Regions from separate parts of the Neorhizobium sp. LjRoot104 genome, predicted to be linked through region 2. Evidence: riboswitches for the same ligand, from Rfam matches in the RefSeq annotation. Region 2 holds a riboswitch; each other region holds the start of a gene.
The links. Region 2 has a riboswitch for thiamine pyrophosphate ahead of ACSQ8R_RS10980 (ABC transporter permease). Riboswitches for the same ligand answer to the same signal wherever they lie in the genome.
Positions count from the first base shown of each region.

Region 1 (4,208 bases), 1.5 Mb from region 2:
GACCATCCGCTATCTCGAACAGGCACCGGATTTCGCCGGGTTTTCGACCGTGCAGGCCTATGCCGAAGCAGGCCTCGGCCCGGGCGACGATCCCTATCGCGTCACCTATCTGCTCGAACATCTGGGCCTCACCGGCCAGGAAGACCCGAACACGCTCTCCGGCGGCGAGTCCCGCCGCGCGGCGCTTGCCCGCGTCATGGCGCCCGAGCCGGACATCCTGATGCTCGACGAGCCGACCAACCATCTCGACCTGCCGACCATCGAATGGCTGGAAGACGAGTTGCGCAAGACCAGAAGCGCGCTGGTGGTGATCTCCCACGACAGGCGTTTCCTCGAAAAGGTCTCGAATGCCACCGTCTGGCTCGACCGCGGCACGTCGCGACGCCTCAACCGCGGTTTCGGCGAGTTCGAAGCCTGGCGCGATGAGGTGCTGGAGGCGGAAGAGCTGGAACAGCACAAGCTCGGCAAGGCGATCGAGCGCGAGGAACACTGGCTGCGCTACGGCGTCACCGCCCGTCGCAAGCGCAACATGCGCCGCCTCGGCGAACTGCAGACGATGCGCAGCAATTATCGCGGCCACAAGGGACCGCAGGGCACGGTGCAGGCGAGCGTCAGCGAAGGCCGCGAATCCGGCAAGCTGGTCATCGAGGCGGAAAACATCACCAAGAGCTATGACCGGCCGATCGTCGCGCCGTTCTCGATCCGCGTGCATCGCGGCGACTGCATCGGTCTCGTCGGCCCGAACGGCGCCGGCAAGACGACGCTTCTGAAAATGCTGACCGGCCAGCTGGCGCCCGATACCGGCACCGTCAAGCTCGGCACCAATCTGGAAATCGCAACGCTCGACCAGAAGCGCGAAGACCTGAACCCCGAAGACACGCTGTCCCATTATCTGACGGACGGTCGTGGCGAGACGCTGCTGGTCAACGGCGAGCAGCGGCATGTCGCGGGCTACATGAAGGACTTTTTGTTCCAGCCGGAACAGATCAGGACACCGATCAAGAACCTCTCCGGCGGCGAGCGCGCCCGGCTGATGCTCGCCCGCATCATGGCAAGGCCCTCGAACCTCTTGATATTGGACGAACCGACCAACGACCTCGACATCGAGACGCTCGACCTGCTGCAGGAAATCGTCGCCGGCTACACCGGCACCGTCATCCTCGTCAGCCACGACCGAGACTTCCTCGACCGGACCGTGACCTCGACCATCGCCCCCGCCAATCCCGACGCACCGGACGGCCGCTGGATCGAGTATGCCGGCGGCTACACCGATATGCTGGCGCAGCGCAAAGGCGCGCAGGAAGAAAGGCGTCGCGCGGAAAAGGCGGACAAGGCAAAAGCCGATGCGGCGGTTCCCGCCGCCGAAGCCCCCCGGGGCAAGGGCAAGCTCTCCTTCAAGCAGAAGTTCGCGCTCGAAAACCTGCCGAAGGAAATGGCAAAGGCGCAGGCCGAGATCGCCGCCCGCGAGGAGAAAATGGCCGATCCGAACCTCTTCAGCAAGGATCCGGCCGCCTTCAACAAGCTGGCGGCGGAGATGGAAAAGCTGCGTCAAAGCATCAGCAAAATGGAAGAGGAATGGCTGGAACTCGAAATGCTGCGTGAGGAAATCGAAGGCTGATTTGCGATTTGTTAAGCTTAACAAGTAGTTAGCTGAAAAAATATTTGTCGCGGACCGGAACATATGATGTCCCGAGACGTTCTCAGTGTGAACAGTGGTCGAGATGTCCCGGGGACGCATCGGCCTTCCGGGAACCGATCAACCGAATGGGGGCATCCAATGCTGACAAATGTTACGCGTCGTCGGCTGGCCACTGAGGCGATGAATCAAAGAGTTATGATCGTCGAAGACGAGTTTCTGATCGCGCTCGATGTGGCAGAGACGATCGAATCCATGGGCCTGAAAGTCGCTGGTTTTGCCAATGCCCGCAAACACGCCCTGGCGCTCGCTGCCTATGCCGATATTGCCCTCGTCGATGTCAATCTTTCCGACGGTCGGACCGGTCCGGAGATCGGCCGCGAGCTTGCGGAGCAGTATGGCATCACCGTCGTGTTCATGACGGGCAACCCGGACGACGTGGAAGCCGGCATCAAAGGGTCGCTCGGCGTCCTCACCAAACCGGTCATGCCTGATGTGGTCGAGAAGACGATCGACTATGCCGTCGCCAACCGTCTCGGCGGGATGGCGGTCGTTCCGCGTGAACTCAAAGTGTTTTCCCAGAACCACTGAGGAATTTTAATCCTGCGGGATCCGCCCGTGGCCAGCAAGAAACAGCCTCTTGCCAGCCATTCCCGCCGCCGCTAAATCTGATCCGCTCTAACGGGGTGCCGCGCGTTTTCACGCGGCTGAGAGGCCTTTGGCCAACCCGCGGAACCTGATCCGGTTAACACCGGCGGAGGGATTAGACGGCTCTTCATCAGCGCCTGGTCCCCTTTGTCACAAAGCGAGGAGGCGCTGATGCGCAGGACCATTCTTTCCATATTCTCGGCCGCAGCCGCCCTTTGCCTTTCCGCGCCGGTCGAGGCGCAGGAAAAGACGCTGACCGTCTACACCTACGAGAGCTTCATTTCCGACTGGGGTCCAGGTCCCAAGGTGAAAGAGGCGTTCGAGAAGACCTGCGCCTGCAAGCTGAATTTCGTCGGCGTCGCCGACGGCGTCGCGCTTCTCACCCGCCTGAAACTCGAAGGCCCGAGTACCGATGCCGATATCGCGCTCGGCCTCGACACCAACCTGATCTCCGAGGCAAAGGCGACCGGCCTGTTCGAGCCGCATGGGCTCGACGCATCCGCCGCCAAGGTGCCGGGCAATTACAGCGACGACACGTTCATTCCCTATGACTACGGGCATTTCGCCGTCGTCTACGACACCCAGGCGATGAAGAACCCGCCGAAGAGCCTCAAGGAACTGGTGGACGGCGATCCGGCCCAGAAGATCGCAATAGAGGACCCGCGCACCTCGACACCCGGCCTCGGCCTGCTGCTCTGGGTGAAATCGGTCTATGGCGACAAGGCGCCGGAAGCCTGGGCAAAACTCAGGAAACGCGTGCTGACCGTCACGCCCGGCTGGTCGGAAGCCTATGGTCTCTTCACCAAGGGCGAAGTGCCGATGGTGTTTTCCTACACGACCTCTCCGGCTTACCACATGGTCGAGGAAAAGACCGACCGCTATCAGGCCGCCTCCTTCTCGGAAGGCCATTACATCCAGATCGAGGTCGCCGGCCTGCTGAAGGGCGGGAAAGACAGGGATCTGGCGAAACAGTTCCTGAAATTCATGGTGTCGCCAGCCTTCCAGGACGTCATCCCGACCACCAACTGGATGATGCCGGCGGCCAAGACGTCCGAGCCGCTTCCCGACGCCTTCGGCAAGCTGGTTCAGCCGGCAAAGACGTTCCTCATGGGCTCGGACGAAGTCGCCAGGAACCGTCAGGCCTGGATCGACGAATGGCTGACAGCCATGAGCATGAATTGATCCTATGCTGACGAGGGCCGAGCGGAGACGGGGAGTAATCTGCGGGCTGCTGAGCCTGGCCGGCATCACCCTCTTCGTCGGCATGGCGGTCGCCGCACTTCTGTCCTTCGATGCCGGCCGCAGCCAGGGCCGGCTGTTCACCGTCTATACCTGGCGAATTCTGCGCTTCACCCTGTTACAGGCGGCTCTCTCGACACTACTGTCAGTGGTTTTCGCGCTCCCCGTCGCCTTAGCACTCGCGCGCCGTTCAGGTTTTCCGGGCCGGATCTGGATCATCCGGCTGATGGCATTGCCGATGGGTCTGCCGGTGCTGATCGGCGCGCTTGGGCTGATCGGCATCTGGGGCCGGCAAGGGGTAATGAACAGCCTGCTGTTGAAACTGGGCCTCGAGCAGCCGGTCAGCATTTACGGGCTATCCGGCATCCTTCTCGCGCATGTGTTCTTCAACCTGCCGCTTGCCGCGCGGCTGTTGCTGGCGGCGCTGGAGCGGCTGCCGGCGGAATACTGGCTGCTTTCGTCGAGCCTGGGAATGAAATCCTTTTCCGTCTTCCGTTTCATCGAGTGGCCGGCGGCGCGCCGGGTCATTCCCGGCATAACGGGCCTGATCTTCATGCTCTGCGCCACGAGTTTCACGCTTGTCCTGGTGCTCGGCGGAGGGCCGGCCGCAACGACGCTCGAAGTGGCGATCTACCAGTCCCTGCGCTTCGATTTCGACCCGCCGCGCGCCATCGCGCTGTCGCTG
Region 1 covers NZ_CAXURS020000001.1:3,696,641-3,700,848, forward strand. Annotated here, with positions in the region: gene ACSQ8R_RS18285 (ABC-F family ATP-binding cassette domain-containing protein) at 1-1,618, shown strand, start outside; gene ACSQ8R_RS18290 (response regulator) at 1,778-2,227, shown strand; TPP riboswitch at 2,309-2,416, shown strand; gene thiB (thiamine ABC transporter substrate binding subunit) at 2,456-3,466, shown strand; gene thiP (thiamine/thiamine pyrophosphate ABC transporter permease ThiP) at 3,471-4,208, shown strand, end outside.
Region 1: it holds a riboswitch for thiamine pyrophosphate, as region 2 does, so the genes downstream of both, thiB (thiamine ABC transporter substrate binding subunit) here and ACSQ8R_RS10980 (ABC transporter permease) in region 2, are expected to answer to the same signal.

Region 2 (4,208 bases):
CACCGCGCTTCTCGGTTATCCGCTCGCCCACTGGCTGGCGCGCATGCCGGTGAAATACCGCGCGGCCGCCTTCGCGGTGATCCTCATTCCGCTGCTCACCAATGTGGTGGTGCGCTCGCTCGGCATCATCCTGCTGCTCGCGCCGGAGGGGCTGATCAATTCGGTCACCGGCCTCGTCGGCATTCCGCCGGCGAGATATATGCTGTTCACCCACGGCGCGGTCGCCGTCGCGCTGGCGCAGGTCTTCCTGCCGTTCATGGTGCTGGCGCTCTACGACAACCTGCAGAACACGTCTCCGCGCGTTCACGAGGCGGCCCAGAGCCTTGGCGCTTCTCCCGCTGTGCGGTTCCTCACCGTCGATCTGCCGCTTTCGCTGCCCGGCCTGCGGTCCGGTGCCGTCATCGTTTTCCTGATGGCGACCACGGCCTATGTCTCCGCCTCGCTGCTTGGCGGCAAGAAGGTCTGGACGACCGGCATGCTGGTGCTGCAGGAGGCGATCAAGAACCTCAACGCGCCGCTTGCCGCAGCACTTGCGATCATCATGACCGTGACCGGTCTCGCGTTTGCGGCGCTGTGCGCCTATCTCCTCAATCGCCTGATGCCGTGGCTGAAGGGCAAGCCCAGCAATCCGTTGAGCATTCCGCGCTGGATCGTGCCTGTCATCGACATCCTGGGGCCGGTTGTTTCGAAACTGCTGCTTGCCACCTCGCTGCTGCTCCTGCTGCTGCCGCTGGTGCTGGTCTGCATCCAGAGTTTCAACGACGTGCCCCAGGCGACCGCCTCCGGCTTCCGCGGCTTCACGCTGAAATGGTACGAGGCGGTGTTCTTTGCGGGGACCTATGCGGACGCCTTCTGGGTGTCGGTGCAACTGGCGGTCACCTCGATGCTGGTGGCGCTGGCGCTCTCTTTGCCGGCGGCGTTTGCGCTCGCCCGTTATCCGTTCAAGGGCCGGTCCGCGCTTCTGACCTTCTGGCTGCTGCCGATGTCGCTGCCGCATGTGGCGATCGGCGTCGGCATGCTGCGGCTGCTACAGATCTACCTGATCGTGCCGCCGTTCCTCGGCCTCGTGGCAATCCACGTGATCGTCATCCTGCCCTTCGCGATCACGTTGCTGACGACCTCGGTCATGGGCCTCGACCGGGCGCAGGAGGAAGCGGCTGCAAGCCTCGGGGCAAGCCCCGCGCGGCGGTTCTTCCTGATCATCATGCCGGGACTGGCGCCAGGGCTGTTTGCCGCCGGCATCGTCGGCTTCCTGCTGAGTTTCGGCGAGGTGACCGTCACGAGCTTCCTCACCACCGCCCGCCTGACGACCCTGCCGGTGCGCATCTACTCGGAATCGACCTTCAGCCTGGAGCCGACCGCGCATGCGATCTCGGCGGTGCTGATCGTCTTCACCGTCATCGCGCTGGTCCTGGTCGGCAGGGTGGTTCGCCTCGACCGTCTCTACGCACGATAAAAGGGAAACGACAGCGGGCCGGTCGTCCGGCCCGCTTGACAGGCATACTGAAAACCGACAGTTATCGTCTCAATTCCGAGGGGGGCATCTTGACGATGCTGAGATGGCGGTGAGCCGGACCCTTGAACCTGATCCGGGTCATGCCGGCGTAGGAACGGAAATAGGCGTCGCCCGACGATTTTTCTCTTCTCCGCTTCACCTGGATCTCCGTGATTGACTGATCTGGAGATCGACCGATGATATCCATTGTTTCCGTTGTGCCCAAGGGGTATCCGGCCCTGACGTGCAGGTCCGACGTGTAGCATCATGCGCGCGTCCCATGCGGTCATAGGCCTCGTCCTGCTTGTCGTTCTCTGGCAAGCGGGCGTCTGGCTGTTCGCTCCGCCCCGTTATATTTTGCCGTCTCCCCTTGCCGTCGCTTCCGCCTTCTGGCGGCAGCCGGGTTTCCTGCTGCAAAACAGCGTCGTCACGCTGACGGAAATCGCGCTCGGTCTGGTTATCGGCGCAGGCCTTGGTATCGCCACCGCCTTCGGCGTTGCGGCGCTGCCGCGGCTTGGCCGCCTCGTCTGGCCGATGGTGCTGATCTTGCAGGCCTTTCCCGTCTTCGTTCTGGCGCCGATCCTGGTTCTCTGGCTCGGTTTCGGGCTTGCCTCGAAAGTGGCGATGACGACGATCATCATCTTCTTTCCGGTCGCATCGGCTTTTGCCGATGGTCTTCGCCGCACGGATCAGGAAATCCTCGATGCGGTCTCGCTGGAGGGCGCGAGCCACTGGCAGACGCTGGTGACAATCCGCATGCCGCTGGCGATCCCGAGCCTCGTCTCTGGCCTTCGGGTCGCAGCACCGCTCGCGCCGCTGGGTGCGGTCGTCGGCGAGTGGGTCGGCGCTTCCGGCGGGCTCGGTTTCGTCATGGTCCAGGCCAATGCGCGCATGCAGACCGACACCGTGTTTGCGGCGATGGTCATACTCGCGATCCTCACCCTCATCCTGCGGCTTCTCATCGACCGGCTGACCGCCGGTCTCGCCCCCTGGGCCAGCGAAGCCGATCCTTCATTCTCATCCACAGCCAAATCCGCATCAGGGAGTTCCGTCCGATCATGATCCGTATCCTCACCGCGTCCTTCATCGCGCTGGCAAGCCTTGCCGCGCCCGCTTCCGCGCAGGCGGCCGACAAGCTCAGCGTGCTTCTCGAATGGTTCGTCAATCCGGACCATGCGCCGATGGTGATCGCCGAGCAGCGCGGCCTGTTTGCCGATGCCAATCTGGACGTCGAACTCATTCCGCCGTCCGACCCTTCCGCGGTGCCGCGTCTCGTCTCGGCCGGTCAGGCGGATATCGGCATCCACTACCAGCCCAATCTCTATCTCGACCACGAAGCCGGCCTGCCGCTCGTGCGTTTCGGGACGCTGGTCGAGACCCCACTCAACACCGTCACGGTTCTGGCGGACGGTCCGATCAAGAGCCTCAAGGACCTCAAGGGCAAGAAGGTCGGCTTTTCCGTCACCGGATTCGAGGATGCGATGCTGAAGCGCATGCTGGCTTCGGAAGGCCTTTCCAACGATGACGTGGAGCTGATCAACGTCAATTTCTCGCTGTCGCCCTCGCTGATCGGCGGCAAGGTGGATGCGACGCTCGGCGGCTTCCGGAATTTCGAGCTGACCCAGATGAAGCTGGAAGGCCATGCCGGCCGCGCGTTCTTCCCGGAGGAGCATGGCGTTCCGGCCTATGACGAACTGATCTTCGTTACCCGCCGCGATCTTGCTGCCGACAGCCGCCTGCCGCGTTTCCTGCATGCCGTCGAACAGGCCTCGATCTTCATCACCAACCATCCGCAGGAAGCCTCGCAGCTTTTCATCAAGGCCTATCCGAACCTCGACGACGAGCTGAACCGCACGGCCTTCTTCGATACGCTGCCGCGTTTTGCCAAGCGCCCGGCCGCCCTCGACCAGGGCCGCTATCAGCGTTTTGCCGCCTTCATGCAGGAGATGGGGCTGATCAGGACCGTGCCGCCGACCGGCGACGTCGCGGTCGAAATCAAATAGGCCAAGTCGCTGATATTGTTTGATTTGAACTCCGGGGTTCGCGTAACGTGATTTTCATGCCAGATCGGCGTTGCATGTTACGTACCCCGGAGTTTGCTTGACCATCGGACTTGCCCATGCGGAACTGATCGCGGTCCTTTCCGCCGTCACCGGCGACGAGCCGCGCGTCATGACGGTTCGCTCCGGCGATGCGCTGCCGTCCGGCCCTTTCGAGCTCGGCCACAGGAGCCTGCAGGCCGGGCTCCGCGAGTGGGTGGGGGACCAGACGGGCCATCCGCTCGGCTATCTCGAACAGCTCTATACGTTCGCCGACCGGGACCGGACCCATGAGGATGCCGAGGGGCGGACGATCTCGATCAGCTATCTCGGCCTCGTGCGCGAACAGGCGGCACCCGGCGCCGGCAAACCCGGCTGGCATGGCTGGTACGAATATTTCCCCTGGGAGGATCATCGCGGCGGGAGGCCGGATATCCTGGGTGCCATCACCGGCCGCCTGCAGGACTGGGTTGCGGCCGAACCGGCGCGGCGCGAGCACCGCAAGCGCCGAGTCGATTTCGCCTTCGGCCTCGATGGGGCCGCCTGGAACGAAGATCTCGCCCTGCAGCGTTATGAGTTGATGTACGAGGCGGGGCTCGTCACCGAGGCGGGCTGCTCGGCGGCCAAAAGTTTCGGCCGTTCGATGTTTGCCGATCACCGCCGCATCCTGGCGA
Region 2 covers NZ_CAXURS020000001.1:2,194,584-2,198,791, reverse strand. Annotated here, with positions in the region: gene ACSQ8R_RS10985 (ABC transporter permease subunit) at 1-1,456, shown strand, start outside; TPP riboswitch at 1,525-1,628, shown strand; gene ACSQ8R_RS10980 (ABC transporter permease) at 1,763-2,557, shown strand; gene ACSQ8R_RS10975 (ABC transporter substrate-binding protein) at 2,554-3,498, shown strand; gene ACSQ8R_RS10970 (NUDIX hydrolase) at 3,596-4,208, shown strand, end outside.

Region 3 (4,208 bases), on a different contig from region 2:
TGCGGCCGAAGGCGATCACGTCTGTCACCTGCGGCTTACCCGCTGTCAGCGTGCCGGTCTTGTCGAGCGCGACTGCGGTGATCTTGCCGAGCGTTTCCAGCACCGCGCCGCCCTTCATCAGCAGGCCACGGCGGGCGCCCGACGACAGCGATGCGGCGATCGCCGCCGGCGTCGAGATCACCAGCGCGCAGGGGCAGCCGATCAAGAGGATCGCCAGGCCCTTGTAGACCCACTCGCTCCAGGACGCGCCGGCGACAAGCGGCGGCAGGATAGCGACCAGAGCGGCAACCGCGACAACGCCCGGCGTGTAATAACGCGAGAAACGGTCGATGAAGCGTTCGGTAGGGGCCTTGCTTTCCTGCGCCTCCTCGACCAGCCGCACGACGCGGGCGATGGTATTGTCCTCGGCGGCGGTCGTCACGCGAACCCGCAAGGCCGCATCACCGTTAATCGTACCGGCAAACACCGTGTCATCGACGCCCTTGGAGACCGGCGTGCTTTCGCCCGTCACCGGCGCTTCATCGATCGCGCTTTCACCGGCGACGATGACGCCGTCCGCCGAAATACGGTCACCGGGACGCACGAGGATGATCGCGCCGACGGCAAGGTTTTCCGCCGGCACTTCACGGGTCTGGCCGTTCTCTTCAAGGAGCGCGTTCTTCGGCACCAGCGCGGTCAGGCTCTGGATGCTCTGCCGCGCCTTGCCGGCCGCGACCCCTTCCAGCAGTTCGCCGATGAGAAAGAGGAAGACCACGGCGGCAGCCTCTTCGGAGGCATCGATGACCACCGCGCCAACGGCGGCGATCGTCATCAGCATCTCGATCGAAAACGGCGTGCCGGCGAATGCGGCCATGATCGCGCGGCGCGCGATCGGCACGAGGCCGATCAACATCGCGGCCGTAAAGATATAAGTGTCATAGGCCGGAATGAGATGGCCGATCCCGTAAGCCACGGCCAATGCAATGCCGACCAGGATGGTCAGGCGACCCTTGGCCGATTTCCACCACGGCCCATCCATCGGCTCGTGATCGTGGCCGTGCAGGCCTTCGATTTCCCTGGAGCCGTGGTCGTGATCGTGATGCGCGTGGTTGGAATGATCGTGCCCCCCGTCATGGTCATGATGATGGTGATCGCGCGCCTTGCCGATCTCCCCCGCAAGGGGGGAGACCGGGCGTTTGCCTCTTCCCAAAGCCCGGAGCGTATACCCCAGCCCGACGACCTTCTTCTCGATCGCGACGAAATCGCCCGTGCCGTCATGCTTCACCGTCATCGTGCCCGAGGCGACCGAAACGGACACGTCCTCGACGCCCGGCATGCGGCGCACCGCCGTGTCGATCTTCGTCGCGCAGCTGGCGCAATCCATCCCGCCAACCTTGTATCGTGCCTGTGTCGTCGCGTTCATCGTCTCATTCCCGTTGGATCGAGCCACCTGTCTACAACCTCTAGCGACTAGAGCTGCAAGGCCCCTCCAAGAAAAAATCACTGGCGAAGCGCATTGTCTTTGCTGTAAGCCGTGGTGAAGACAGGGGCGTCCGGCAAAGCCGGGCTGAGAAGCACCCTTAGAACCTGAACCAGATCATGCTGGCGGAGGGAGTCGCCCGGGCGTTCAACATTGCGCCCCGCGCCTGCTCCGCCGAACGAGGCAGACATGCAGACGACAATGCCCCTTGGACAGACCCCCGGCCAGCTGCTGACCGCGATGCGCGCCAAAAACCCGCTCGTCCAGAACATCACCAATTTCGTGGCGATGAACATCGCCGCGAACGTGATGCTCGCGGCCGGCGCCTCTCCCGCCATGGTTCATACAAAGGAAGAGGCCGGCGAATTCGCCCGCATCGCCGCGGCGTTGACGATCAATATCGGAACGCTGTCACCGGATTTCCTGGCCGGAATGAAGGCCGCCGCCACCGCCGCAACCGATACAGGCAGGCCCTGGGTGCTCGATCCCGTCGCCCACTACGCCACTGCATACCGCCGCGCGGCACTTTCCGAGCTCATGGAGTTGCGGCCGACGGTCATACGGGGCAACGCCTCGGAAATCATTGCGCTGGCCGGCAGCCAGTCGAGCGGCCATGGCGTCGATAGCGGGGACAGCGTCACGGCGGCCGAAGGCTCGGCCATTGCCATCGCTCAGCAGAAGACCTGTGTGGTTGCCGTCACCGGCGAGGTGGATTTCGTCACAGACGGCCGGCGTTCGGTTCGCATCTCCGGCGGTTCGGCCTTGATGCCGCGCGTCACCGCGCTCGGCTGCTCGCTCACCTGCCTTGTCGGCGCCTTCGCCGCGAGCGCGGACGACCCCTTCGAGGCGACGGTCGCCGCATTGGCCATGTTCGCCGTTGCGGGCGAGGAAGCCGCCCTCACCGCCTCGGGCCCCGGCTTCTTCTCCCCCATCTTCCTTGATCGCCTCGCTGCCCTGACCGGTGAGTCGCTCGATGCCCAAGCAAGGATCGTCGCGGCATGACCAAGATTTTCGATCTTTCCGTCTATCTCGTCCTCGACCCGGATCTCTGCCGCGGCATCGGTATGATCGAGACGACAAGGCTTGCGGTTGCCGGGGGTGCCACCATCGTCCAGCTCCGCGACAAACAGGCGGATACGGCAAAAATGGTCGAAACCGGCCGGGCGCTGAAGGCCGTGCTATCCGGTACCGGCGTGCCTCTCATCATCAATGACGACGTGGAGGCGGCTGTCGCGATCGGTGCCGAAGGCCTGCATGTCGGCCAGAGCGACATGGTCGCGGCGATGGCGCGGCAGCGTGTCGGTCAAGGCATGATCCTCGGCCTCTCGGTGGAAACCGAGGAGCTGGCGCGGCGGGTGGATCAGTCGATCGTCGATTATGTAGGCATCGGCCCGGTATTTGCGACCAGCACCAAGCCGGACCACAAGCAGCCAATCGGTTTCGACGGGCTTGGGCGCATCGCCGCCATGGCACCGGTTCCGGCTGTCGCAATCGGCGGCGTCAAGGCGGAACATGCCGGCCCGGCACTCGCCGCCGGCGCAAAGGGCCTCGCGGTGGTTTCCGCCATCTGCGGCCAGCCCGATCCCGAAGCCGCTGCCCGCAGGATCGCTGCGGAAATCGAGAGAGCACGCGCATGACCATCAAAAACGTCCTGTCGATTGCCGGTTCGGATCCCTCCGGCGGCGCCGGCATCCAGGCGGACCTGAAAACCTTCGCGGCGCGCGGCACCTATGGCATGGCGGCGCTGACCGCGCTGACGGCCCAGAATACCCAAGGGGTCACGGGAGTGCACGCGGTGCCTGCCGCTTTTGTCGCAAACCAGATCCGCACGATCTTCCTCGACGTGCGCGTCGATGCGGTGAAGATCGGCATGATCGCCAATGCGGAAATCGCCGGGATCGTCGCCGACATACTGCGCCCCTACCGGGACAGCGTGCCGATCGTGCTCGATCCGGTGATGATCGCCAAGGGCGGATCGCCGCTTCTGGCGCTCGATGCGGTGGATGCCGTTACCTATAAGCTGATGCCGATTGCCGCCGTCGTCACCCCCAACCTGCCGGAAGCCGCCGCCCTGCTCGGCGAGGCGATCGCCACGACCCGCGAACAGATGGCGGACCAGGCCGAGCGGCTGCTGAAGATCGGCCCCAAGGCCGTATTGGTGAAGGGAGGCCATCTGGAAAGCGAGGACAGCCCGGACGTGCTCGCCGACGCCACCGGCATCCACTGGTTTGAAGGCAAGCGCACCGCGACGAGCAACACCCACGGCACCGGCTGCACGCTTTCGAGCGCGATTGCGGCGGAACTTGCCAAGGGCGCCTCGCCGGCTGAAGCGATCACGGTCGCCAAGACCTATCTCGCCGGCGCGATCACCGCCGCCGACACCCTCACCGTCGGCACCGGCCACGGACCGGTATCGCATTTTTACGAGTGGTGGTGAGGCGATCCCCAAGGTGAAGGGCCCCGATCGCATCGGGGCACGACATCCTTTATCCCGAGCCGTCGAAGGGGTCCCGCCGGCGACCTTCCCGCAGTTGAAAGTGAGAACATAGCTGCCGGCTCGACAAGGGTGGCGACGGGTTCTCAGCCCTTCTGCGCTGCAATCTTCTCGAAGACGATTGCGATTTCCTGGCTGCCGTAGGGCTTCTTCAGAAGCACGGCGCCATCTACTGCCGCCTCGTCGGGAATGCGGTCGTTGCCGGTCGCAAACACGATACCGACAGTGGGAGATAGTCTGCGCGCCTGCTGCGCG
Region 3 covers NZ_CAXURS020000002.1:1,268,473-1,272,680, forward strand. Annotated here, with positions in the region: gene ACSQ8R_RS28085 (heavy metal translocating P-type ATPase) at 1-1,402, opposite strand, end outside; TPP riboswitch at 1,515-1,610, shown strand; gene thiM (hydroxyethylthiazole kinase) at 1,661-2,461, shown strand; gene thiE (thiamine phosphate synthase) at 2,458-3,096, shown strand; gene thiD (bifunctional hydroxymethylpyrimidine kinase/phosphomethylpyrimidine kinase) at 3,093-3,896, shown strand; gene ACSQ8R_RS28105 (response regulator) at 4,040-4,208, opposite strand, start outside.
Region 3: it holds a riboswitch for thiamine pyrophosphate, as region 2 does, so the genes downstream of both, thiM (hydroxyethylthiazole kinase) here and ACSQ8R_RS10980 (ABC transporter permease) in region 2, are expected to answer to the same signal.

Region 4 (4,208 bases), 1.7 Mb from region 2:
CGGGAAGCGCATGGCCTCGGCACCGTCGGCGCCGCCGACCTTGTCGATCAGGCGTTCAAAGGCGGCAATGACGTCTTCGAACTGGCCGCTTCGGCCATACAGTCCGTCAACGCCGGTCTCGATCAGCAGGCCTGCATCGAACAGGCGGTCGAGAAAGGGGACCTGAATATCCATGGCTTCACCTCATTCTTTCAACAAACTACATCTGAAATGACGGGGCGTCAGCCGAGCAGGCTGGTGTCCGGTTTCTGAACGAGCAGCATGGTCGACGTATTGCCGAGAATGCGGTCGTTGGAAATCATCAGCTGGGCGGAATGCGCATCGCGCAGGTGCCGGCCGAGGCTGTAAGGCGTACCGTTCTTGTAGCCCATGATGCCGCAGATGATCATCGCCTGGTTGATGATGGTCAGGATCGTCTCGGAGGAAGCCAGCTTGACGTTGTTCATGGCGATCGAAAAAGCCATGGACGATAGCTGGTCGTGATCCGCCTTGGCGTCCGCGTAGGTCTTGAGGCCGGACAGGATGCTCGCCTTGAGGAGCTGCAGCAGGTTCGAGGCTTCGGCGAGCCTCAGCGCGCCGGGCGGCTGGGTGCCGCCCGCCTTGCGGGCTGCGGCCCGCACGAAGGCCTGGGCGCGCAGTACCGCGTCGGCGGCGATCCCGTACCAGACCGCGCTCCAGAGGAGATGCGAGGTGGCGAGCATCGATTGCGCCGCGATCTCGGCGAACGGCTTCGGGAAGATCTGGACGGACGGCGCTTCGCCCCTGAAGAGAAAACCGTCCGAGCAGGTGCCGCGCATGCCGAGCGTATCCCAATCGACGGTTTTCTGCAGGGTATACTGGCCTTGTCTGAAGACGGTCATGACCTGGTCGGTCGGGGCGGCGTTCTCGCTGGAGCGCGAGGTGACCATGATCGCATCGGCATGGGCGCCGTAGGAAATCACCGTCGCATCCTTCGTCAGGCGGCAGGTGTCGCCCTCGACCTCGATCGCGCAGATCGAGTTGCGCATATTGCCGCCGATGCCGCCCTCGGTCGTCGCGGAGGCGACGAGAAGCTGGCGGCCGGCAAGTTCGCGCATGAAGTCCTTATGCCATTCACTGTCGCCACCGTGTTCCACGAGGCTCGAAACCTTGATCTGGTGCATGGCGAAAACCATGGCGCTTGCGGCGCAGGCCTGTCCCAGGATGGAGCAGACCTCGGCGATCTCGGTGATCGAGGCGCCATCGCCACCGAACGCGGTCGGGATCTGGATGCCGATCAGGCGCTCGGCCTTCATGGCATCGACCGCCTCGCTGGGGAAGCGGCCGTCACGGTCGACGTGGTCGGCAAATTCAGCCGCAACGGCTGCCACGCGGTGAGCGCGGGCGTTCAGGCTCATGTCGGCGGCAAAGGCGGGGAGGCTCATCTCAAGCGGCCTCGTGGGCTTTCAGGATATGCGAAACCGTCTGCTCGATCGCCGCTATGCTGGCGAAGGACTTGCGGTTCAAAAGGCTGTCCGGAAACTCGATGTCGAAGGCCTCTTCCAGGCCGAGCATCAGTTGTACGGATGCAAAGGAGGAGAGACCGGCCGCATAAAGATCGGCGCCGTCTTCCAGTTCAGTCACCGCGACCGGAAGGCCGCCTACCCGTGTCAGCAATTCGCGAATGGTCTCGTTCATCTCGACATCTCCGGATCGTTCGAATTCTGCGTTCATCGCTGGGGACCTTATTACGCAGGAAAGCATAAGATTCCGGAAATGAACGTCGTGAAGTTAGGGATGCGGGATTCCGTAAAATCCGATCGATCGGCATCGGCATGGGCCGGCTTGACATGAACGGCCCGCGGGTTTCTGATGGCGCCATTCACCAGGGGGGTCCCGTCAAGGGGCTGAGATACTGCTGGTCGGACCGGCTTTGGCCGGCCGAGGCGCAGTGACCCGTTGAACCTGATCCAGTTCATACTGGCGTAGGGACGGTGCGGGCGCAGCGGCAGCCAGGGCGGGTATCCGTCCTTCGGATTCCGAGGTGTTTTTCCATCATTCCAACACTGGAACTGGGTCTCCAAACGTCAAACCTTGGAGCCTCGAGCCATGAATATTGCAACCACCAAGCTCACGCCGGTCGTCACCACCGGCCCGCTTCCCGCCTCCACGAAAGTCCTGAAAGCAGGAACGATCCATCCGGACATCCGCGTGCCGATGCGCCAGATCGCATTGCATCCGACATCCGGCGAACCGCCGGTCACCGTCTACGATTCCTCCGGACCCTATACCGCAGAAGGCACCGTGATCAGCATCGATGCCGGCCTGCCGCGCCTGCGCGAAAGCTGGATTGTCGCTCGCGGTGATGTCGAAACCTATGAAGGCCGTTTCGTCAGGCCGGAGGATAACGGCTTCGTTTCCGGCGACCGGCTGACGCCGGAATTTCCCGTTCGCAACCAGCCCTTCAAGGCGAAAGCGGGCAGGGCCGTCACCCAGCTCGCCTACGCCCGGGCCGGCATCGTCACCCCGGAAATGGAATTTATCGCCATCCGTGAAAACCTCGGCCGTCAGGCGGCCAGGGAGCCGCTTATCCGCGATGGCGAGAGTTTTGGCGCCCATGTGCCGGATTTCGTGACGCCGGAATTTGTCCGCCGGGAGGTGGCGGAAGGCCGGGCGATCATTCCCGCCAACATCAACCATCCCGAATCCGAACCGATGATCATCGGCCGCAATTTCCTGGTCAAGATCAACGCCAATATCGGCAATTCGGCCGTCACCTCCTCGATGGCCGAGGAGGTCGAGAAGATGGTCTGGGCGATCCGCTGGGGCGCCGATACGGTCATGGACCTGTCGACCGGCCGCAACATCCACAATATCCGGGAATGGATCATCCGCAATTCGCCGGTGCCGATCGGCACCGTGCCGCTCTATCAGGCGCTCGAAAAGGTGAACGGTATCGCCGAGGACCTGACCTGGGAGGTCTATCGCGACACGCTGATCGAGCAGGCCGAGCAAGGCGTCGATTATTTCACCATCCATGCAGGCGTGCGGCTTTCCTATATCCCGCTCACCGTCAATCGCGTCACCGGCATCGTTTCCCGCGGCGGCTCGATCATGGCCAAGTGGTGCCTGCATCACCACAGGGAGAGTTTTCTCTACGAGCATTTCGAGGAAATCTGCGATATCGCCCGGGCCTATGACGTGTCGTTCTCGCTGGGCGACGGCCTGCGTCCGGGATCGATCGCCGACGCGAACGATGCGGCGCAGTTTGTGGAACTGGAAACGCTCGGCGAACTCACGAAGATCGCCTGGGCGAAGGATTGCCAGGTGATGATCGAAGGCCCCGGCCATGTGCCGATGCACAAGATCAAGGAAAACATGGACAAGCAGCTCGCGGTCTGCGGCGAGGCGCCGTTTTATACGCTCGGGCCGCTGACCACCGACATCGCGCCGGGTTACGATCACATCACGTCCGGCATCGGGGCCGCGATGATCGGCTGGTTCGGCACCGCCATGCTTTGTTACGTGACGCCGAAGGAACATCTCGGCCTGCCGGACCGCAACGACGTGAAAGTCGGCGTCATCACCTACAAGATCGCGGCGCATGCCGCCGATCTCGCCAAGGGCCATCCGGCGGCGCAGGTGCGCGACGACGCGCTGTCGCGTGCCCGGTTCGAATTCCGCTGGGAGGATCAGTTCAACCTGTCGCTCGATCCGGAAACGGCGCGATCGATGCATGACGAAACCTTGCCGAAGGAGGCGCACAAGGTGGCGCATTTCTGCTCCATGTGCGGCCCGAAATTCTGTTCGATGCGGATTTCTCACGATATCCGTGCCGAGGCACAGAAGGAGGGTCTTGAGGCGATGGCCGCCAGGTATCGCGACGGGGGCGATCTTTACATGCCGGTGGGGGAAGGGTGAGCTGGCCGGCTGCTGATAAACGAGGCTATGCTTTTATTTCTCCCCCTTCAAGGCAGGGCTATAGCATATGAAGATGTGAAGCGGTGCGTGGAGCCCCTCCCCCTTGTGGGGAGGGGTTGGGGAGGGGCTTCGCCGAGCATGAAACCCCTCCCGCCTGCCGGCCACCCTCCCCACAAGAGGGAGGGTTAGACGTGCCACACCGTCGCGCTCCGTATGCGATCTCCCCTTGAAGGGGAGACGTCCGGCAAGACAGAGAGGTAGGCGGGTATGCTTTCCAATGCTGTCTTTCCATGGTTGCCCGTGGATAATTCGTCACCGCCTTCCAGCAT
Region 4 covers NZ_CAXURS020000001.1:3,879,506-3,883,713, reverse strand. Annotated here, with positions in the region: gene ACSQ8R_RS19050 (amino acid--[acyl-carrier-protein] ligase) at 1-174, opposite strand, end outside; gene ACSQ8R_RS19045 (acyl-CoA dehydrogenase family protein) at 222-1,403, opposite strand; gene ACSQ8R_RS19040 (acyl carrier protein) at 1,405-1,656, opposite strand; TPP riboswitch at 1,836-1,968, shown strand; gene thiC (phosphomethylpyrimidine synthase ThiC) at 2,068-3,879, shown strand.
Region 4: it holds a riboswitch for thiamine pyrophosphate, as region 2 does, so the genes downstream of both, thiC (phosphomethylpyrimidine synthase ThiC) here and ACSQ8R_RS10980 (ABC transporter permease) in region 2, are expected to answer to the same signal.